DNA from 3 places in the Oceanobacillus sp. MO10714A genome. Region 2 is predicted to be linked to each of the others. Evidence: riboswitches for the same ligand, from Rfam matches in the RefSeq annotation. Region 2 holds a riboswitch; each other region holds the start of a gene.
What was found. Region 2 has a riboswitch for thiamine pyrophosphate ahead of thiM (hydroxyethylthiazole kinase). Riboswitches for the same ligand answer to the same signal wherever they lie in the genome.

Region 1 (7,789 bases), on a different contig from region 2:
GGACAAAAAATATTAACCTTTCTGCAGAAGCTGTACATGGAACGGTTATTTTTCCTGGTGAAGTGTTTTCATTTAATGATATTGTTGGTGAACGAACAGAAGAGAAAGGGTATCAACGAGCGCCGGTTATTGTAAAAGGTGAGTTCTCAGAAGATATCGGCGGGGGTATTTGTCAATTATCATCAACAATTTTTAATGCAGTTGATTTACGTGGTATCCAAATGATTGAAAGGTACACTCATAGCCGCTCCGTTCCTTACGTACCCCCGGGAAGAGATGCAACCGTAAGTTGGTGGGGACCAGATTTTACATTTAAAAATTTATACAATGAACCAATCGTGCTTACCGCCTATGCAGCAAATGGCAGCTTAACAGTTGAAGTATTCTCTTCTGAAACAGTAGACTATTTCCAATCAAAATAAAAGCAGTATCCCGGATTCATGGGGATACTGCTTTTATGTGCATCAGTTACTCAGCTTTATGAAGTTCTAGTTCGAAGTGGATTTTTACTTCGTCGGATACGAGTACGCCGCCTGTTTCAAGTGTAGCATTCCAAGTAAGTCCGAATTCTTTACGGCTGATTTTCGTTTCACCGCTGAAGCCGGCAACTGTAGAACCGCTCATCGGGTCTTTACTTTGACCTTCAAATGTAACGTCTAATGTAACTTGATTTGTATTTCCGTTAATTGTTAAATCGCCAATTACATCATATTCATTATTTCCTTTGCGTTTTACATCTGTTGAAACAAATGTAAGTGTCGGATGATTCTCTACGTCAAAGAAGTCTGCAGAACGAAGATGGTTATCACGGTCTTCGTTACGTGTGTTTATACTTGCAGCATCAATCGTTACTTCGATTTTCGAATCGGTAAGGTCTTCCACATCTGCTTCGATCACTGCATCAAATTTGTCGAATGTTCCTTTCGCTCGAGAAATCATCATGTGTTTAACCGAAAAACCTACTTCACTGTGCGCCAAGTCTACCGTCCATTTTTCTCTAGTCATTTAAAATCCCTCCAAATATTATTAAGTATTCCTCAATACTTACTTTCTGTTACCTAGTATAAATTAATAAATCGGTAATGTCAATATATCTTAATTAAAAAATATTTATTTAAGGATAAATTAACAAAACGAAACCATTATTCAAATACCACTAAATAGACTATCTCAAACTTGTTTTCCGTGTAAATGGATCTTAATAATGCAATCCTTCAGATATTTCGATACAATAATATGGGGAGAAGAAGGAGGAAGAGAAATGAAAGAATATAATCCAACTTGGGATTTGGATTCACTATTTCCAGGAGGAAGTGCGTCACAGCAATTCAGAGATTATCTTGGTCAGATTCGAACGGAGATTAAACAATTAGAAGGCCAATTCACCACATTGGAAGTGGGGGTAGATTCATTTTCCACGATGCTTAGCCAGTTTATAAAGGAATTGGAGAAGACAATGTTCAAACTTCGTGAGGCTGGAGCGTTCGTCAGTTGTTTAAGTGCGCAAGATGTAACGGATGAAGGGGCTAAAACACTAGTTGCTGAATATGGCACACTTTCAGCTTCGTTTAATGGCGTGCTGACAACTTTCATGCAGAAACTTGCGGAAATCCCGGACGAGGAATGGCAAGCAACCATTCAGCACGAAGCGTTACAAGAAATAGGGTATGTATTATCAGAATATCGTAATAAAGCACGGGACTTACTTGCTGTGGAACAGGAAGTGCTGATTAATGATCTTGCTGTCGATGGTTATCATGCATGGAATCAAATGTATAATACAATCGTAGGGAATATGACAGTGGAAATTGAAGGGGAAGAAAAGATAGAGTCCTATTCAATTGGTCAGGCCTCCAATCTATTAACTTCAAGCGACCGAGCAACTAGAAAGAAAGTATTTGATAAGTTAAACGATGCATGGAATAAACAAGCATCCTTATTTGCACAAACATTGAATCATTTATCAGGTTTTAGACTACAAATGTATAAGCACCGCAAATGGGAAAATGTATTAAAAGAACCGCTGAGTATCAATCGGATGAAGCGAGAAACGTTAGATGCGATGTGGACAGCGATAGCTAATAATAAACAACCTTTTGTCGCTTATATAAATAAAAAAGCAGAACTATTGAATATAGATAAATTAAGCTTCTATGATGTCGATGCACCGATTACCGACCATGTTAAAAAATTGAGCTATACAGAAGGCGCCAAATTTATTATGGATCAATTCCGTTCTTTTAGCCCAAAGATGGCGGATTTTGCTGAGCAAGCTTTTGAAAAACGTTGGATTGAAGCGGAAGATCGGCCTGGCAAACGTCCTGGCGGTTTCTGTACAAGTTTTCCTGATAGTAAGGAAACAAGAATTTTTATGACGTATTCCGGAACAGCATCGAATGTTGCCACGTTAGCCCATGAACTTGGTCATGCTTATCATCAGCATGTGATGAATGACGTTCATGGTCTTAATCAACGTTATGCAATGAACGTCGCGGAAACGGCCTCAACTTTTGCGGAAATGATTGTCGCTGATGCAGCAGTTGAACAGGCAGAAACAGCAGAAGAAAAGAAAGCTTTACTTGAAGATAAAGTTAATCGAAGTGTTGCTTTCTTTATGAATATTCATGCCCGGTTTATCTTTGAATTAAATTTTTATAAAGAAAGAGAAAAAGGTTTTGTCTCACCGGCAAGATTGAATGAATTGATGGTGGAAGCACAGAAAGAGGCTTATCAAGATGCACTCGATGAATATGATCCTTATTTCTGGGCGTCGAAACTTCATTTCCATATAACAGGGACACCATTCTATAATTTCCCTTATACATTTGGTTATTTGTTCAGTCTTGGTATTTATGCCCGCGCAAAAGAGCTGGGAGAGAGCTTTGAAGACGACTATATTGCATTACTGGAAGATACGGGACGGATGTCGGTAGAAGAGCTTGCGATGAAACATTTACAAGTCGATCTTACAAAACCGGACTTCTGGGAAGCTGCAATCGAGCTTTGCATCAAGGACGTCGAAGCGTTTCTTAAACTGTAAATTTGTTTTATAAGTGTACATTAGCTATAATAGGGTTAACGAAAAAAGCATAGAAAAAGCCAACAGGGGGAGCTAATAGCTGAGAGTGGGCAACGAGGATTGCTCAGACCCTTTGAACCTGTTAGTTAGTACTAGCGTAGGGATGATGGTTTTTTGATGGATAAAAAGCAATGTGAGCGGATTCCCCATCAGGAACCTTCCCTTGGCATTGCTTTTTTTGTATTTAAAAAAGTTGTTCAAAATAGCTTATAAAAAGCTTATAAAAAGGGGAGTTATAACGAATGAAGTCTAATAAACTACTATTTTTAATTGAAGTATCAATCTTCACTGCTTTGGCGTTGCTTTTAGATATCTTGCCAATATCGTTTAAAATCTGGGCGCAAGGTGGTTCGGTCTCCTTTGCAATGATTCCGGTGTTTATAGTAGCGTTCCGTTGGGGATTAAAAGGTGGATTAGTATCCGGTTTCCTCTGGGGGATGTTACAGATTGCAACGGGGAACGCATATATTCTGACGCCACTTCAGGGGTTCATTGATTATACACTTGCCTTTACGGTGATCGGTTTTGCCGGTCTGTTCGCAAGACAAGTTCAAGAAGCGGTACGGGACGGGCGGACAAAAGTGTACCTAACGTATATAACGGCGGGTGTACTGCTTGGTTCTGTGTTGCGTTTCCTTGCACATACCGTTGCTGGGGCAGTATTTTTCGGTTCAGCAGCGATTGAGGGACAATCAGTTTGGGTGTATTCGATTATCTATAATTCATCGTACATGTTCCCGTCATTTGTATTGTCAGCAGTGATTGTATTTTTCCTATTCCACAAACAACCGCGCGCATTGCTCAACCTAGCATCAAGCTAAACCGCAATCTATCCGCTCACATTGCAACTGTAAAAATAATGATCTCTCCTAAATTAAGGAGAGATTTTTTTAGGTTAACTGTTTCAGAGTGAATACGTAGTTCCCCCGGCGCAGATTTTCAGCACAACATTATAAAAAAGAATCAATTCGTTCTGGTTGAAAATTCGCCCAAAGTCACTGATAATAGAAGATAATTATCTGAATAGATATAAAAGTATATACGAAAGGGGAAGTGGAAATGAAGGCATTTGTTGTAGAATATGGAGAATTAAAACTAAAAAGTATGCCAGAACCGAAACTAGGAAATAATGAAATTGTCGTAAAGCTAAAAACAGCGGGTCTGAATAGGAGAGATCTCTATATACCGAACCGGAGAGGTAACGATAAAGAAGCTTTAATCCTCGGTTCGGATGGAGCGGGGATCGTCGAATCAGTTGGAGCAGATGTCACTCGTTTTAAAGTGGGGGATGAAGTCATCATCAATCCATCACTTAACTGGCACGAAAATAGTGACGCACCACCAAAAGGATTTGACATCCTCGGCATGCCTGATCACGGAACTTTTGCCGAAAAAATTGTTATCAATGAAGAACAAGTAGAAATGAAGCCAAATTACTTAACATGGGAAGAAGCCGGTGTGCTCGCTCTTGCTGCATTGACAGGTTACCGTGCGTTAGTGACTAAAGGGAATATTAAAGCGGGGGAGACCGTATTTATTCCTGGAGCAAGTAGTGGGGTGAACACGTATATCATCCAATTTGCAAAAAGCATCGGTGCACGGGTGATTGTTTCTTCAAGAAGTGATGAAAAGTTGAAGCAGGCCCAGAAGATCGGAGCAGATCTTGCCATTTCAACGGAAAGTGATTGGGAAAAGGAATTGGAGAACGAGCAGATTGATCTTGTGATCGACAGTGTAGGTGCAGCGACGTTTAATCGTTCGTTGGACGTATTGAAGCAAGGCGGAAGAATTGTTATTTACGGAGCTACAGCTGGGGATGAAATTGACCTTAATTTACGGGCCTTTTTCTATGGTCAGTATCAATTGTTCGGCTCCACGATGGGAAGTCGTGAAGAGTTGCAACAGGTATTAGCCCATATGGAAAAGCATGAAATAAGACCGATTATGGATAAAACCTTTGAACTGGATGATGCCCAAGAAGCGTTCAATCATCTGGAAGTGAACAGCCAGTTTGGTAATATTGCTTTATTAATCGAGTAAAAATAGGACCGGTAAATTTCCCGGTCCTATTTTTTATCGGAACTTAAAACCACGGTCTGTAACGTAATTAAGCAGAGGTACTCTTTTTCGCTGTCAATTTCAGCTAGAAATGTGTTCCCATCCACAACCCCGCTAGAATGTTGCATTTGTTTTCTTCATGTTGTTTGTTACAGATCGCTAAGCTTTCGGCTTAAAGAGAATAGCACCGAGAACTCCAAAAATAATTGCTGCTGAAATACCGGCACTCGTCACTTCAAACATCCCTGTAACAACGCCAATCAGCCCGTGTTTCTCGGCTTCAGCCATGGCTCCATGGACTAAAGAGTTCCCAAAACTTGTAATCGGAACAGTCGCACCTGCTCCAGCGAAATCAATTAACGGTTCATATAAACCGAGTCCGTCAAGAATAGCGCCTAAAATTACGAGAGTTGTTAATGTGTGAGCAGGACTGAGCTTGAATACATCAAACATAATCTGTCCTATAACACAAATAAGACCACCAATAACAAATGCCCAGAAAAATATCATGAACAAGTCACTCCATTTCAATTGAGACTGCATGTGCAATAGCAGGAATCGAATCCTTTTGTTGAACGCTTAACGGGGAGTGCAAAGAGCCGGTAGCTACGAGTAACATCCGTTTAAACTCCCCTTGCATCATCCGTTTCAGAAAATGCCCGTACATGACAATTGCTGAACAGGCTGTGCCGCTTGCACCTGCTTGAACAGGTTGATCGGGACCGTAAATCGTCATGCCACAGTCCACGTATTGCTTATCTTCTAGTTGAATGCCTTGTTGCTTTAATAAATCAAAAGAAGTATTTCTTCCAATTTTACCGAGATCCCCGGTTATAATCAGGTCATAATAGGTTTCATCTACGTTTCTTTCCTTAAAATGTGTTTGAATCGTTTCCACTGCAGCAGGGGCCATTGCCCCTCCCATATTGAAAGGATCCGTGATTCCCATGTCAACAACTTTCCCAATTGTTGCAGAGGTCACAGTTGGGCCATTCCCTTGCTTACTGAGAACGGCACAACCCGCTCCGGTAACTGTCCATTGTGCAGTCGGGGGTTTTTGACTGCCGTAATCATTCGGATAGCGGAACTGTTTTTCCGCTGCGGCATGGTGACTAGCAGAGCCACTTACGATAAAGTCGGCAAATCCGCCATCAAGTAAAGCAGCGGATAATGCGAGCCCTTCTGTAGAGGTAGCACAAGCACTGAATAAGCCGAGATAAGGCATCGCCAATGACTTGGCACTAAATGTTGTAGGAGTAATTTGATTGATTAAATCTCCACTTATAAAGAAATTTACCTGCTCTTTTTCAATCGGACTTTTCTTTAATGCAAGTGTAACTGCTACTTCCATTAAACGCTGCTGTGCTTTCTCAAAAGTCTCTTCTTCAAGCCAGCCATCATCAAATAAATGGTCGAAATCACTGCGGAGAGGGCCATCTGCTTCAAATGGTCCTCCTGTTATACCGGTAGCGAGAATGACCGGCCGATTTTTAAATTCCCATGTCTGCTTTCCAAGTAACATATTATAAGCCTCCCAATTGCAGGAAAATCGTTTTGATTAATGCAATAATAAATGCGGCAAATACACCGTATACAATGACGGGACCAGCAAGTTTAAACATATTTGTCCCTACCCCGATAATAAAACCTTCTGTACGGTGCTCCATCGCTGCAGAAATAACTGCATTACCGAACCCCGTAACGGGAACTGCAGAACCGGCACCAGCGAATTGACCTAGGCGATCATAGAGGCCAAAACCTGTCAGAATCATCGTGATGAAAATGAGCGTTGCAGTCGTTGGATTGCCTGCTGTTTGTTCGGTAAAGTCGAAATAATAAATATAAAAGGTAGTGATTATTTGTCCGATTAAACAAATAAGGCCACCGATAAGGAAGGCTTTTACACAGTTAAGTAAAATTGGTCGCTTCGTCTCTCGTTTTTCCTCAAAGGATTGATATTGTTTAGCCTTCTTTTGCTCATTTTTTTGCTCTGTCATGTAAAACACCTCATTCCTTACGTCTGTTCTTTAGAAAGCTTGCGGATTCTTTCTAACTCTTTATTTAATTCAGCTTTGGATAAATCCCCACTATTTAACCGTTGTTCCAGTTTCTTTAATTCGAGAAAGATTTTCTGATCTGTTGATAGTTCAACTTCATGTTTATTGAATGTAGTTTCAACCGTGTTTTTCAGATCCTTCTTCAAGTCTTTTAATTGCAAACGGTCATGATGTTTTGGATTGACGGCAACCATAATCACTTTGTCATTATTGATTGCAATCACTTCGTTGACATCATGCTCTTGTTCAATAAGTTCTTTTGCATGGTTACTTGTTTCTTGTTTAAAATTGGTCGAAGTGCGCAGGATGGAGGAGTTTGTTTCACTTGCTGATTGTCCAGTGTCATTCGTTGCGCAAGCGCTCAATATAAGGAAGAGAAGAAAGGGAACTGCAAATACATTAGGTTTCATTGGAATCACACCTTTCTACAAGGTCTTATGTTCTTGAACTTACAGTTTTTAGCATTGGGAAATCGCTCGGAAATATACTTGGAATTTACTTCCTATTATTTAGGAGAAGCTGGGGAAGAAGAAAAAAACATCAGGCAAGGTTAACCTGATGTTTAATGTCTATTCATATTTTTGCTTTGTACGTA
Region 2 (7,789 bases):
CGGTGAGGGAGAAGAATTTGAGGAATTAATCGAACCATATTTCGATACATCAATGGGAGATTTGACGATGGATATTGACTTGGAAGAAGACCTTTCCGACATTACGATTAACAGTTTTGAGACCGAAATGAAGGTTGATAAAGAGTCAATGTTGATCCAATCACAAACTGTTCAGGCGGAATTTGAAATGGACGGTGAATCTATTCAAGTTACAGCGGAAGCTACGGTGTCGAATGTGAATGAAGTTGAGCCAATTGAAGTTCCAGAAGAAGTAAAAGAAAATGCTGTAACGGAAGAGGAATGGGAAGAAGATTTTGCATTTCTCGAGGAAGAAATGTCACTTGAGGAAATTAAGGAAAATGTAGATTATACGATTCCCGATGTTACATTCGTACCGGAGGGCTATGAAATGACGGAATCCTATTATTCCTCGGATGATGAGTCAGAGATGGTCTATCTCATTTATGAGGATGAAGATTGGAACGGCTTCGTATTTAGCATCTATCCTTCACAAGAGGATTATGATGGAATGTTTGAAGGGGAAGAGACGGAGACAATCACTATTAATGGTAATGAAGGTAATCTGGCGGTTGATGATGATGGTTTCATGTGTCTCACTTGGGAACATGAAGATGTGTTTCTTGAATTAATTGGCGAAGAATCTGAAATGCCGAAAGAATTGTTTCTGCAAATAGCAGAGGGGATTGAGTAAGAGCACATTTCGTCTAATAAAAAGCGACAGGGAATATTTTTAGATAATCTCTGTCGTTTTTTTGGTGTGAAAATTTTATTATATTGCGGTAATTCCACCATCCACGATAAACTCAGAACAAGTGGAATAACTGGATTCGTCGGATGCTAAGTAAAGGACAAGATTTGCTACTGTTGAATTTTGTCTCGAGGAGTTAGTTCCATTTTTCTGCTGCTTTATGACTGAGGAGAAAAATAGGAATAAACAAGATTAGAATTACGACTGCACCTAATAAATTGTTGAATGTTAATAAACCAGTATTAGATATATGATAAGAAAGAATAATATAATAAGGAATGATCAGTGATACAGAAGTCCAAAGACCTGGAGTATAGCTGCGTAAGTATAAGGATTGTACGGGATGGGTAAAAATATTTAAAGCAAATAACAGATTTAACCCGAGAAATAGAGGATAGTGCTCAGTTATTGTTGTAATTACAATCAGAATAGCTACTGGGATAGAAAGTAAAAATACAACGAAAGAAAATCTGGCTGCATTCATTGTCTCAAATTTCCTGAGTTCTTCTTCTACAAAAGCAGGGATTCTTTTGCGAATTCTTGGATACGTTTTGTTGAACCATTTTTCAATTGTCATGATTTCTTCTAGGTTGTGGAGCATGAAAATGATGGTGAAAATTAGGACGAATAGATGGATATCCATAACCTTTTAACTCCTTTCTTAGAAATGCTCTTTTTTAAAACCTTTCTATAACAGTATTTTAACATGATTATTCTTATCTTTATACGAGTTTATAATTAATACTTTTCGCATGGCTGGAAGGCAATCGGCGGGTAGGTTATTATCTGAAGGCTGTCTTCCTTTAAAAAGAGTAAAATATTTTCTCCGCTTGAATACATTAAAGAAGGAAAAGATATTTGGAGGTGTACTCATTATGTCATCACCACAAGAATCAAAATCAACAAACTCATCAAATGAGATAATATCTTTAGAAGAACTTTCCTTTGTTTCAGCCATGTTCTTTGTTATCGGTGCAATGATCTCCTTTTATGTTGCTTATAAAAGACTTAAAGATTCGTCTTTAGGTGGACCGCCGATATTGCAACCCGTGCCATAAAGTGAAACTCATTCAGTGGGGATATCCTTACCTCTCCCACTGAATGTTAGTTGAACAGAATCATGGATTTATTACGGACTGTATATCCCAACCTTCATATATTGGGTTTCCCTCATGTTTCAATCGATGTATCGCAGGACTATCGCATGATATTTTCCAGGAACGGATTAATACAGAGAACTTGACAATCGAAACCGTGGCAGAAAAGATTGCTTTGAAATCTGAAATCCAACTAATCACCGATAAACGGGGGAAATTCAAGAGAAAGCTAGACAGGTTAAAAATACAACTTAGTCATATCCGATGGTTTTAAGAGAATTTATAGGCGCAATCATTGAAACCAAACACTCACTTCCGCCGTAAAACTACAAGTGAGTGTTTTTCATATTAACCTAAACCAATTCCAAAAGGGGAGAGCCACCAAATGACCTTTCTAATCCAACATCAATGGGAAATTTTTATCGCTGCAGAGATACTGTCCTTTATCTCATTAATTCTATTCGGGGTCATCCGCTATTTTTTCAACAAACGGAATTTAAGTCTTATCTTTCTGCTGTCTTTTCTCGGCTTATTTATCGTTGAGGGAGTGCTTGCTCTCCTTATTTACCGGGAAACAGGCGAGATTTCGATGTTTCAAATTGTTATTTTGATTTTTATTTTGTATGCGTGCACTTTTGGCATCAATGATTTCCGGAAGTTGGACCGTTGGATGCGCTTGAAGATTGGTAATTTGCGCGGTATCGACTTACTTACTGAAAGGGATAAAGAAATCATCAGGAGACAAAAAGACCCGAAATATATTGCCAAAATCAATCGATACAGCTCCATTTTCCATTTACTTATATTCGCAGCCGTCCAGATTGTTTTCTGGAGCTATGGAATAAAGGATCTCAATCAGGCGATGAATTACCTGACTGATCTTTCGTGGATTGGTGATGACAATTACTTGGCATCACCTTATGCAAATGAAATGATGTATAACATTTCAATGGTTTGGGGGATTGTTTTTATTATTGATTTCATTTATTCGTGGTCTTACACCATTTTTCCGAGCAAGTCTTAAGCGGGAAGTGGGGTATTTAGGAATCTTAACATCCTGACGTTGATAGCTCCTCTTAGGCGAAATGAGCTGGTCAATAGGGATTGATAACCTTCTATATGCCCGGAATACTGTCATGTTGCTCACGGAATTTGTATTTTCGATATTCTGAATGCATAGTCACCTGAGAAAAAGGATTCATCTCGTTTTCCGACCCAAATTTCATGTCAAAAATAGGGATTTGTCTAGTGCGGTTTCCTGTACTCTGCCATAGGCTGTAGGGAAGGGAAAGAACAGGATAAAATTTTTCTTGAAAAGGAGCATATACATGCATGGATTTGTAAATCATGTACCGATGCATCATTCGCCATTACCATATCCAGAAATGCACCGGGCTCGTCCGCCGGGTCCGTTTGGGCCAGGTGGCGGTATTGATCCGCTTGCAGCTGGATTAATAGGAGCAGGACTAGGATTTTTAGGTGGCAGTTTAATCGCTGGAGGACCAGGTTTTGGCTTTGGACCGGGATACGGTCCTGGGTTCGGTCCAGGGGCCGGATTTGGTTACGGTCCTGGCTTCGGACCCGGCCCGGGATTTTGGCAGTACGGTCCCGGATTCGTGCCATATGGTGGTTTTTAATATAAAAGAAAGGGTTTGGGTGCACGCACGCAAACCCTTTCTTTTATATTAAAAATAAGATAGACTAGTCATAAAGAATAGATATTTTTCCACTAGGGGTGCCAGTCGGCTGAGATAAGACTTTTTCTTAATCCCTTTGAACCTGATCTAGTTCATACTAGCGTAGGAAAGTGGAGTTGGTATACATACTTAAATTGTATTAATAACCACTCCAATTCCCGGGGTGGTTTTTCTTTTTTAAAAACTACCTCGCCCTTAATCTATTTCAATTTACTAAAAAGGAGGAAGTTTACATGAACTATATTGCTAAAATTCGAGAAAAAAGTCCGTTTATCTATAACATCACGAATGAGGTTGCGACAAATTTTGCGGCAAATGGTTTAATTGCGATTGGTGCGTCTCCAGCCATGTCGAATACACCAAAAGAGGCGGAGGAGAATGCGAGTCATGCGGATGCTGTCGTATTGAATCTCGGAACTTTAACCGAGGATCGGGCCGAGGCGATGCTGCTTGCTGGCCTTAAAGCGAATGAAAAAGGAATTCCAGTCATTCTTGATCCCATCGCAGCAGGGGGAACAAAATTCCGTACGAAAGTGATTAATGAATTATTGGAAAAGGTGAAATTCGCTGCTATCCGAGCGAATGCTGGGGAAATTTCCGTACTTGGCGGAGCGCTTGATATTATGAAAAGCCCTGACTCTACGGTTGAATCGATTGATCCGAAAATTGCTCAAACAGTAGCGAAAGAATATGATACGGTTGTTATTGCAACAGGGAAAACAGACGTCATTACAGACGGAACGCGCATGAGTCTTTGTAATAATGGGCATACCATGCTACAAAATATTACGGCAAGCGGGTGCCTGCTTTCGTCTCTCGTTGGGCCTTATTTAAGTGTTGCCGAAGACTTGTATGAGGCGAGTGTGGAAGTGACTGCAGCTTACGGGATAGCTGCGGAACTTGCGATGAAAAAGGCGGAAGGGCCGGGCACGTTCATCCCTGCTTTGCTTGATCAGCTTTATCTGCTGGATCAGGAGACGGTGAATACGTATAAAAAGCTGCAAGAGATTTAGAATGAATACAACAAACGGGAACGTAGCTCTACTTCTAGTCGATTTACAAAATGATTTTTGCCATCCGGAAGGCACCGCAGGTAAACGCGGGAAAGATATTCATGCTTTTTATGAAAAAATGAAACAGATGAAGGATTTGCTAGAAGCAGCACGAGAATGTGAGATTCCAGTGATTCATGTGATCTCGGAACATAGTGCTTGGACGGAATCCCCTTCTGCAAATGAACGATTCGGCCGAAGCAATCAGAAAAGTAATTTATCCTACTGTGAACCTGGAAGCTGGGGAGCGGAAATTCATGAGTATTTCACTCCGCTTCCAGGAGAAAAAGTTGTCGTAAAACATCGGTATAGTGCGTTTGTCCATACAAATCTTGAGCTTTTATTACGCTCAAATGGTATAAGCCATCTTACGATTATTGGAGCTTACACGAATGTGTGTATTGACACGACTGCTCGTGATGCTTCTATGAGAGATTTTTTCGTAACGGTTCCCTCTAATTGTGTCGTCTCGGATAATGAAAAACTACATCACGACGCATTAGAGTTACTCCAAGGAACATTTGCAGAAGTTGTTCACGCAGTTGAAGTAAAAAAACAATGGAAAGGGGAAATATAATTGAAAGAAATTCTATTTATCGAAGCAGGAATGGGAATTGATCTCCACGGCCAGGACATAAATGTAGCTGCCGAACGTGCGATTATGGATGCGATCCATTATAATTCCATGCCAGGAATAAGGAAAATGCTGCCAAGTCAAGACTTGAACAATATGCGGGTGAACGTTAAGCTCGCTGTACCAAAAGACGAGGAAAAGCTTGACCATGAAAAAATTAAAAGTTTGCTTCCTTATGGAACGGTAACGGTAGAAACCGTTGCTGGAGGCATGGCGACAACGAGCGGTATTTTCCTTGAAGATCAACAGGATGAAAATGATTTAATGTATATTGTGAATGCAGTCGTTGAGGTTGGGTATTAATGAAATGACATTTAGTTTAGTTGGTAAATCAAATAAGTATGATGATGGGTGGGCTTTTAGTAGGCAGTCAATCGTCCGTCAACGCCTCACTGGGTCGGAGAATTGGGACGATTGAAGGTGCACTCATCTCTTTTCTGACTGGTACAGGTTTGCTTGCGATACTGGTGCTTTTCTTTGGACAGGGAAATTTATATATAAGGGGAATGTCCGGGCGAGGAAGCTCGAGCAGTCCGGAAAAAAGGCATGTTAAAATGAGGCACTTAGGGAAAGTCTAAGTACCTCATCGCTATTTCTCCTCTACATCAACCAAATAAATCTTCTCTTCAAACCCGCCATATTCCTCTGCCTTTTTGGCCCGACGTTTTTCTACATCTTCCATCGTGGTGTCGTGGATACCGACAAGGGCCTGCATGACTTCGAGGATATCGGCAAGTTCTTCTAATGCATCTTCGTCATTTGCTGCATCTTGATATTCCATCACTTCTTCATTCAGTTTCTTTTTTAGCTCCATAATATAACGATCCTGGTTAAGGGTTTCGGTATTGAAGGCTTGACCGTTTTGTTCCAATATTGACGGAATACCGTCGCGGACAAGTTTATTATACGTCGTCACTTAGGAAACACTCCTTTTTCATTGTTGTCGATTATATGGGGAAGCGAAATTACCTATATTCAATCGTTCCCTAAATACTGACAAGAAAAACGTTCGCTCTCAATTTAACGATAATGTTTCTTACTGAACGTGAATGCATCAACTGCTTCCCGGTCGATTTCATATCCGATGCCAGCTTTCTTAGGAACCGTAATATAACCGTTATTCGCGATAACTTCTGGTGCGATAATATCTTTTTCCCAATAGCGGTCGGAGCCGGATGTGTCACCAGGCAAGGTGAAATTCGGCAGCGATGTTAGCGCAATATTATGGGCCCGGCCAATTCCTGATTCAAGCATCCCGCCGCACCAGACAGAGATACCTTTCTCCGCACAGTAATCATGGATTTTTTTCGCTTCAGATAATCCGCCAACACGGCCGATCTTCACGTTTATAACTTTCGTACTTCCGAGTTCCACCGCTTTTCGTGCATCTTCCAACGAATTGATGCTTTCATCTAAGCAAATCGGAGTTTCCAGCTCTTTTTGCAGCTTGGCATGGTCGATAATATCGTCAGAAGCGAGTGGTTGTTCAATCATCATGAGATTAAATTCATCAAGTTGTTTTAACGTATCAAGATCCTTTAATGAATAAGCTGAATTAGCATCTGCCATAATCGGCAAATCAGGGAAGTGTTCGCGTAACGCCCGGATTACTTCGACATCTTTACCAGGCTTGATTTTCACTTTCATACGCTTATAGCCTTCTTTCACATATCCATGAACCAATTGGATCAAGTCATCGGTAGTAGGCTGAATGCCAATACTGATGCCAACCTCAATCTGTTCACTCTTCCCGCCAAGTGCCGCTGCAAGAGATTGGTTCGTTTGCTGGGCATAGATATCCCAAACTGCACCTTCAATCGCGGATTTTGCCATATTATTTTTCCGGATGGGGGAAAAAGTGTCACGCACTTCATCCGGGTGCTGCAATTCTTTATTGAGGAGGAGTGGAATAAGAAAATCCTCAAGCATATGCCAGTTCGTCATCATCGTTTCTTCGGTGTACCAGGGGGCACGGAAGGCGACCGATTCTCCCCAACCAATCGTTCCACTTTCGTCTTTTGCCTCTAGCAGTAGAAAGTCACGATTTTCTAGCGTTCCGAAACTTGTTGCAAAAGGAGATTTTAATTTCATTTGTAAATGGCGGATGGTGATCTCTGTCAATTTCATGATTCATTTCCTCCAAATTCAATCTTGTTCTTTGTTTTTTACTTAGACTTTACACTCGTACACCTGCGCGATTAGAAAAAGGTTCGCGTTGCCGCATCACTTTCTTCTTCACTAGCAAATAATTCTTAATTTCAAAAAGCAAGTAAAAGAGATTGGCCCGCACTTCGAATTCTTCTCTTGTCTTTGGTAGTTCATTTTCACGGAAAATTTCTTCGTAAGACTCTAACTTTTCGAGAACAGGATCAATGTTCTTCGTGCGGACGTTTTCGCTAATGTTCAATAATAGGTCGGCAACCATTTCGCGTTGTTCCACATGGATCTCTGAGAGGGAAACGATGCCTATAATTGGCAGCATTTGTCGCAATATGGCGAGCTGTTCTTCGCGCAATCTGAAATAATGATAGTCTGTTCTT
Region 3 (7,789 bases), on a different contig from region 2:
ATGCGTGATAAAATCAGGGGGCATTCTTATGATTCAATTCCAAAATCAACATATAACTGTTTTCCAAAGTGCTCTATATATGACAACCTCGGCGATTATTCAAGCAGAGGATGCAGTTATAATGACGGATCCAACATGGCTTCCTAAAGAAATAGAAACAATTAGGGCTTGTATTGATGAAATGATTGGTGACCGGCAATTATATATTATTTATACACATAGTGATTTTGACCATATTATTGGAGCAGGGGCCTTCCCGGAGGCAAAAGTCATCGCTACAAAGGTGTTTCAGCAAAATCCGAATAAAAAAGCAGTATTGCGAGAAATTGAAGCATTTGATCAAATGTATTATTTGAAGCGAAATTATAAATCAATCTATCCATCGGCGGATATTGTTGTAACCCGAGACGTGCAAACATTAAGGTTGGGGAAAGTGACTTTAACATTTTATCTTGCGCCTGGGTACACAAAGGATAGTTTGTTTACAGTGATTGAGCCTTATGGAATATTTCTTGCAGGTGATTATTTATCCGATGTAGAGTTTCCATTCATTTTCAGTAATTATAAAGACTACGTACAGACGATCCGGACTGCTGAACAGATTTTACATCATCATTCGATTCGGATCCTTGTTCCAGGCCATGGGACTACTACGCAAAGCGAAGAGGAAATCGTAAGTAGGCTTCATTTCTCGAAGTATTATTTAGAAGAACTTCCTCTTGATAATGAAAGTCTGATTGACGTTTTACGTGAGAAATATACTTTTTTTGAAGGGATGAAAAGTATTCATTTTGATAATGCAAGTAGGGTGGTAAGAGAAAGGGATAAATAATACTTTTCCGATGGACGTACAAAAAAACATCTCCGGTCTTATTTGAACATAATACCCTCATTCAAAAATCCGGGAAAATCTTCTTAAATTGAAAGGGAAGTAGAAAAAAATGTGTTATTGGGATTGGGATGAATCTTTATAATGTTTCTTTAAGTTCTTTACTTCAAATAGTGATCCAAAATGAAATAAAATTTAAAAGAAACGAAAAAGGAAAATAGTACGCTGTTTTAGCCAGCAAAAAAACCGCAAAAACATTGAAATCACAACGTTTTTTGCGATTCTTAGTGTCAAACCTGAGAATTTGTTATAAAGTAATTTAATATAACTAATATGATTAGTCAAGTAGAAATAATCAAGTGATGGTATTTATAGAGCTTCTTAGAACTAGAACTGCTTGCCAAATATATTTAAGTACCCAAGGTAATACGAAAAAGCAAGGATGATAAAAAATGCGCCTACTATAAGAAAGAAAAACATCCAGTCTTTAGGAGAGACGTTCATTTCATGATAGTAGGTGCGGTCTGTATCACCTGTAAAACCTTTTGATTCCATCGCGATGGCAACTCGTTCAGCTTTTCGGATTCCATTTGCCAGCAGTGGAATAGAATATCTCCTGAATTGCTGCCATTTACCTTTTATCCCTTTCGTTCTGCCAAAGCCACGAATCCGGTGAGCTTGCCTTAAAATCTGCAGTTCGTCCCGAAACATAGGTAAGAAGCGATAGCCAGCCAGAATACCGTATGTGATTTTAGGGGAAACCTTGCATTGCTGCATTAAACTTAGCATGAATTTGGTCGAGTTTGTCGTTAAAGCAAATAGGATCGACAAGCATACAAAACAAAGAGATCGTAAGGCGAGACTAATCCCTGTTATAATACTTCCCCTTGTAATTTCGCTTCCGAAAAGGGTAAATAAAACTTCGCCATAGGAAAAGGTTTGATTTGTATACAGAATGGTCATCCAGGCAAAGCTGAGCGCCACAAGCAGAAATGGGCTAAAAATCTTGAGCCATTTAATGAAGGGGATATCGCTCATCGTGAATGTCACAATAAGGATAAATAAAAAATAAACGAGTGGAGTAAACACATCAAACGTAAAACTGAGCAAAATGCCAGGAATGAAGATGGCAAGTGCTTTGATTGTTGGATTAATGAACGAGATCAAGGCTTTCACCTTCTTTATGAAGTACTCGAGTCCGGTAAGGCGGACGTAATCGCGCTTTTTCCAATAGATCAGCTTGCCTCCAAAGACTTTCCGGCTCGCCATTGTAATGAATATGCTGCTGATATAATACAATCGTCCGATCAACTGTATCCACGATATCCATATCATGCGTGACGAAGACGATTGCCGTTCCATTTTGTCTCAAGCTATCAATCATGTACATCAGTTCTCTCGTAGTCTCTGCATCTTGACCAAATGTCGGTTCATCAAAAAATAAAATATCTGGTGTTTCATCCAGCATCGTTGCTACACTTAAGCGGCGCTTTTCTCCACCACTTAAGGAAAAAGGATTACTGTATTTATTTTTTTCTAAATGGAACTGCTTTAAAAGTGTGGTTGCAGCGGTATTTAATTCAGCTGTTGACCATCCATTCAATTTCATTCCAAATGTTAATTCATCGTATACGGTGTCCGTGATGAATTGATGCTCCGGGTTTTGAAAGACATATCCCATTCTTTTTCGCAGCTCTTTTTCCTCCCATTGCTCCACCGGTTTATCGTAAAAGTTTATAGTTCCTTTTTGAGGGGTTAATAACCCAGTCATTAATTGCAGTAAGGTAGATTTTCCAGCTCCATTCTCCCCAACAATGGCGACGAATTCTCCCCGATGAATTTTTAAGTTTATTTCTTGTAAAATGGGTTGTTTCTTATGATGGAAGCTCATCTGCTCTATCGTTATTAGGACATCTCTCTTGATAGAGGGAGGGGATTTCACAGGAATCGGGTAAGGATCGGCAGCGTTAGAAAACTGCTTTGGTAAAAATATTCCTTCTTTTTTTAATAAAGAATGATGATTTGCAAAGATGGATGCTGCATTGCCGTCTGCGATGATTGTACCCTGTTTTCCTAAAACAAGCATACGATCGGTAATATCCAGCCAGTCCTCGATTTGATGTTCAATGATAAACACAGCTAGCTTTTGTTTTTCTTGAATTTGTTTAATTAATTGGATAAATTCTATTCGAGAAACCGGGTCTAAATTTGCTGTAGGTTCATCTAAGATCAATAGTTCCGGTTCCAATAAAAGAACAGCTGCTAGAGCAAGTTTCTGCTTTTGTCCTCCAGATAACTCGTAGATTTTTCGATTTTGAAAACCATTCATTCCAACGGCAGACAACACCTCCGAAATGCGCTCAGGCATTTCGGAAGGGGCAATTTTTCTGTTTTCCAATGTAAAAGCAAGTTCATCCTCTACGGTAATCATGCAAAATTGACTTTCCGGATCTTGAAAGACAATCCCGATCTTCTGATTGAGCTCTCCTTTTTGATAGTCTTGTATATTTTTCCCCCGGTGAAAGATGTCGCCGGAAGAAATGCCTTCTACTGTATCGGGATATAACCCATTTAGGCATAGAGCTAGACTGCTTTTCCCTGAACCGCTTGCTCCAATAAGGAGGGTCGTCTCATGATCTCTTAAGGAAAAGTGCAGTTCATTGAGTAATGGTTTATCCGAATTTTCATAGCCGAATGAGAAATTGTCCACATAAAGTAATGGATTAGGCTGCGTCTTTTTCACGTTTTTTCTGTATCTCCTTTCCTAAGGCATAGCCGCGAAGGACCCCAGTTTTTGCTAATTTGTCACTCAACCATTTCCCTAGGACACCCGCGAGAAGGGCACCACTGATGATGCGAACAGCTAACATCGCTATAAGTAATGCAGGGGCTAACGCGATATTTCCGGATGAAAATAAATTCCAAGTGAAACTGAAAACGGCTGCAAAGACACCGGAAAGAATTAAAATGCGTAAACGATAATCCTTCCATTTTGTTATTGCGAAGGCAAACTCTGCTCCTAAGCCTTGAATTGCAGCTGCTAGAATAAGTCCGGGTCCCGCGGCAGTTCCCAATAATACTTCGGTAACTCCTGCGATAAGTTCAGCTGTAAAGGCAACCCCCGGCTTCCGAATGATATAAGCTGCAACGATGGAAACAATGAACCAAATGCCAAAAATAATTTCATACCCAAACGGTGCGAGACCAAATGGAGCAAGAATATTACGAATACCTTGACCAACAAGAAAGAATGCTAAGTAAATGATCCCGAAGACGACACCTAATATCGACATGAGAACAATTTCTTTTAATTTCCAATGCTTTGTCATTTCACTTCTCCCTAGGTTTATTTTGTAGGACTGTTGGCGGAAAGGCTAAATGTCATGGTGACATGAGAGACTTTTTCTTGGACGAGTTCAAAGGATTCATGTAATGCATTGAAGATATCATGAACGTCTCCGTCTAATCTTGTTGCATAATGTGTAGAAGTAACCGTGACATTACGATGCTTTGATAGATTGATTTGTTCATAGATTTTATCCATGTAATCTTCATGCCCCATTGGATAAAGGGAAAATTTACAACCGGCGATTTGGAGGATCGATTTCGTTTTTTCTTCGTTCAATGGTATGTCTGTTTCATCCATATACGCGTCAGCTTCCGTGTCACCAGGACAGCCGATGGAGAACGTACCATTCATAGCAACATGCTCCCCAGTATTCGCTGCATGTAGGAAGATTGCTTTTGCAACATCGAAAACATGGATCATTTTTCCGCGGATACACGTACTGACATCATCTGTTTCCTTCCAAACCTTGGAGGTATCAACCTCACTTAATGTTGATAGAATAATATCAACAAAATTATCACTCATCGGGTGCAGACTAAATTGACAACCTACAATTCGACTAGTTCCACAATTGTTACGCATTCCAATCTCCTCCTATTTGATAATAAAAAAACTGCATTCCCAAGGGGAATGCAGTTTACACATTAATTTTAACAACATAATATTCGTAAACTGCACTTCCCCACGCTAGTATTATCTAGATCGGGTAGTAAGGGTCGGATTAATCCTCTCAGCCACATGACGCAGCTCCCCTAGTGCTTATGTTTTGATATGCAGTTATTCTAATTCCAGATTGTATACATGTTTCGGTATTTTGTAAAGTATTTAATCAATTTTAATATCCGGTTTCTTCCAAAATATAGTGATAAGAAGACAGACGACAATAACGATCGAGCTGAAAACAAACGGATAATTGATATCTATATCAAATAAAACCCCACCAACTACTGGACCAAATACATTAGCAAGGGACGTGAAGAATGAGTTCATGCCGCCAACAAAACCTTGCTCATTCCCGGCGATTTTTGATAAATAGTTGGTAACAGCTGGACGAATCAGGTCAAACCCAATAAATACCGTAAAGGTTACCGCCATTACTTGCCAATAAGAATTAGCGAGTGTCATGGCAAAGACCAGCATAGCAGAAATGGCGAGCGACCAGCGAATAATATTGATTTCTCCGATCAACTTTGTTAACCAATCGAACAATACAACCTGGAAAATCGCTCCGATAATCGCACCACCTGTAATGGCAATCGCAATGTCAGAAGGAGTGAATCCGTGCTTATGATCAGTATAAAGGCTGAAGAAAGAATCAAACGCGGCAAGACCGAATGTTGATATTAAAATAACAATAAAAGCGATGAAAAACATCGGCATAAACACTTTCCTCAAGCCACTTTTGCCGAGTTCTTCGGTCATATCAGCCATATCGTCTGTTTTCGACTTCGGCTCTTTTAAGGATAAAATCGAAACGAAAGCAACAATTAAACCACACGCCGCAGCAGAGAAGAATGGTACACGCGTACCAATCTCTGCTAAGAAGCCACCAATTCCCGGTCCGATAATAAATCCGGTACTAATCATCGCTGACATATAGCCGAGTGCTTTAGGCCGCGTTTTCAGCGTCGTAATATCTGCGATAAATGCGGTAACAGCAGGCATGATGAATGCGGCACTTATTCCTCCGAGAATTCGTGAGGCGAACAATACTTCAATTGTTTTACCAAGACCAAATAAAAACTCGGAAAAACTGAAGATAAAAAGACCAATGACAATCATGCGTTTACGCCCATATTTATCAACTGCTTTTCCAGCCAAGGGCGAGAAAATCAATTGAGCTAAAGCGAATGCAGCCGTTAAATAACCGACAACAGTACCACTGATGCCGAGTTCATTCATAATAGTTGGCAGAACCGGTATAACAAGTCCAATTCCTAAAAATACAAAGAATATATTTGTAAGCAGAAGCGTCAATGTCCAATCTTTCTTTTTCATAGCTTTTTCTCCTAGGTGATATGATATTCTGTACTAAACATAGAAATTTTACTCTGATTCGATGAGAGATGCAAGCATATATTACTATTTATTATAACTTAATTTTCGCAACCTGAAACAATTTAAGCAAGCTAGCAATTGTAGTAATCATCTCTCGTTTTATTCTCCCATTTTGCGCATTATGTATGCTCGATAGGATGGCTGAACTGCTTTGACTTTTACAAATGCGACAGTTGCTTGCGTTAATATCTTAATAAAGTGAAACTTCATTCAGCGGGGGGGGGTCCTTCTCCTCCACTGAATGTTAGTTGAACAGAATCAGGGATTTACGGACTGTATATCGCCCTCCTTAACATTTTGGTTTTCCCTCATGCTTAGAGATGGGTATATTACAGACTGTTAATACGTGATAAAAAGGATGTTGGATGAATGATTTATATCTATATTGGACTTGTCGGAGCACTCGGTGCGATGCTGCGGTATAGTATAGGAATTCTAATTATGACAGAACATGTTTTTCCCTATGCGACGTTATTGGTTAATTTGATAGGGAGCTTTTTACTTGCGTGGCTGACTTACGGACTGTTTAAAAGGATTCATCTGGATGAAATGCTGAAAACAGCGATAACAACGGGTTTTGTCGGCTCGTTCACTACATTCTCCGCTGTCAGTGTAGAAACGGTTGAGTTGTTTCAGGAACAGTCGGTGCTGCTCGGATGTGTCTATATTTTAGTAAGTCTGGTTGGCGGGCTAGGGATGAGTGAAATTGGTTTTCGAGTGAGTAGAGGAGTGGGGGAAAAATGAGCTGGCTGCAATTATTGCTCGTTGGCATTGGCGGGTTCTTCGGTGCGATTGCACGTTATATGATTTCAAGAAAATTGAACAATCCGGAAAAAGCTATACCGGTGGGTACACTCCTCGTCAATCTGACAGGGGCATTCATGCTCGGGTTTCTTATGGGGACTGGGGTGGACGCGCTATTACTTCTCCTATTAGGAACAGGTTTCTTAGGTGCCTTTACGACATTTTCAACGTTGAAACTCGAGATGAGTTCGTTGTGGAGAAGGGGGGATAGACGGGAGTTTTTCTTTTACGCGGTTGTAACGTATGTTTTTGGAATAGCATTGGCATTTCTAGGGGGTATTATTGGCGTTATTTTTAGAAGTATTGTAATTATGAATTAAAAGTGCTATTCTATCCTAAATATTTATTTGAAAAAGGGGCGTATGGAATGCAAGCGATTCAGTTTCCAATACTTGAAAAAGAAGCGACAATCGGCGTTACAGCTCCGTCGTCAGGTGTGTCACTGGAATTACATGAATTAATCCACAAAGCTAGGAAGCGGTTAGAAGGAAAAGGGTATCGCATGCAAATTGGAAAGACGGTTTGGAATCAAGATAAAGCGAAGGCGGCACCAGCATTGGAGAGAGCGGCTGAATTTAATAGATTAATGGATGATGAAGCTGTTCAATTGATATTCCCTCCTTGGGGCGGGGAACTTCTGATTGAAATGCTCGAACACGTGAATTTTGAAAAAATCCAATCAAAGTGGATACTAGGTTATTCGGACACGAGCTTGTTATTACTCGCCATTACGTTGAAAACCGGAATTG

Region 1: linked by a shared signal. The riboswitch ahead of thiT (energy-coupled thiamine transporter ThiT) and the one ahead of thiM (hydroxyethylthiazole kinase) in region 2 are both predicted to bind thiamine pyrophosphate.
Region 3: linked by a shared signal. The riboswitch ahead of SPD53_RS15105 (YkoF family thiamine/hydroxymethylpyrimidine-binding protein) and the one ahead of thiM (hydroxyethylthiazole kinase) in region 2 are both predicted to bind thiamine pyrophosphate.

The regions. Positions count from the first base shown of each region.
Region 1 covers NZ_JAXHDC010000022.1:13,150-20,938, forward strand. Annotated here, with positions in the region: gene SPD53_RS11885 (VanW family protein) at 1-422, shown strand, start outside; gene SPD53_RS11890 (YceI family protein) at 469-1,005, opposite strand; gene SPD53_RS11895 (M3 family oligoendopeptidase) at 1,262-3,040, shown strand; TPP riboswitch at 3,096-3,200, shown strand; gene thiT (energy-coupled thiamine transporter ThiT) at 3,322-3,900, shown strand; gene SPD53_RS11905 (zinc-binding dehydrogenase) at 4,139-5,119, shown strand; gene spoVAE (stage V sporulation protein AE) at 5,297-5,647, opposite strand; gene spoVAD (stage V sporulation protein AD) at 5,655-6,659, opposite strand; gene spoVAC (stage V sporulation protein AC) at 6,661-7,134, opposite strand; gene SPD53_RS11925 (YhcN/YlaJ family sporulation lipoprotein) at 7,152-7,604, opposite strand; gene nfsA (oxygen-insensitive NADPH nitroreductase) at 7,757-7,789, opposite strand, start outside.
Region 2 covers NZ_JAXHDC010000021.1:32,707-40,495, forward strand. Annotated here, with positions in the region: gene SPD53_RS11700 (DUF4367 domain-containing protein) at 1-712, shown strand, start outside; partial or broken gene SPD53_RS11705 (SDR family oxidoreductase) at 791-883, opposite strand; gene SPD53_RS11710 (HXXEE domain-containing protein) at 906-1,412, opposite strand; gene SPD53_RS11715 (hypothetical protein) at 1,522-1,827, shown strand; gene SPD53_RS11720 (hypothetical protein) at 2,252-2,890, shown strand; gene SPD53_RS11725 (hypothetical protein) at 3,195-3,503, shown strand; TPP riboswitch at 3,588-3,689, shown strand; gene thiM (hydroxyethylthiazole kinase) at 3,797-4,576, shown strand; gene SPD53_RS11735 (cysteine hydrolase family protein) at 4,578-5,192, shown strand; gene SPD53_RS11740 (Lin0512 family protein) at 5,193-5,552, shown strand; gene SPD53_RS19850 (DMT family transporter) at 5,597-5,827, shown strand; gene SPD53_RS11745 (nucleoside triphosphate pyrophosphohydrolase) at 5,839-6,165, opposite strand; gene menC (o-succinylbenzoate synthase) at 6,270-7,376, opposite strand; gene SPD53_RS11755 (aromatic acid exporter family protein) at 7,426-7,789, opposite strand, start outside.
Region 3 covers NZ_JAXHDC010000037.1:12,641-20,429, reverse strand. Annotated here, with positions in the region: gene SPD53_RS15125 (MBL fold metallo-hydrolase) at 29-832, shown strand; gene SPD53_RS15120 (energy-coupling factor transporter transmembrane component T family protein) at 1,217-2,005, opposite strand; gene SPD53_RS15115 (ABC transporter ATP-binding protein) at 1,980-3,572, opposite strand; gene SPD53_RS15110 (ECF transporter S component) at 3,553-4,158, opposite strand; gene SPD53_RS15105 (YkoF family thiamine/hydroxymethylpyrimidine-binding protein) at 4,176-4,760, opposite strand; TPP riboswitch at 4,841-4,942, opposite strand; gene norA (multidrug efflux MFS transporter NorA) at 5,004-6,176, opposite strand; gene crcB (fluoride efflux transporter CrcB) at 6,606-6,980, shown strand; gene crcB (fluoride efflux transporter CrcB) at 6,977-7,360, shown strand; gene SPD53_RS15085 (S66 family peptidase) at 7,408-7,789, shown strand, end outside.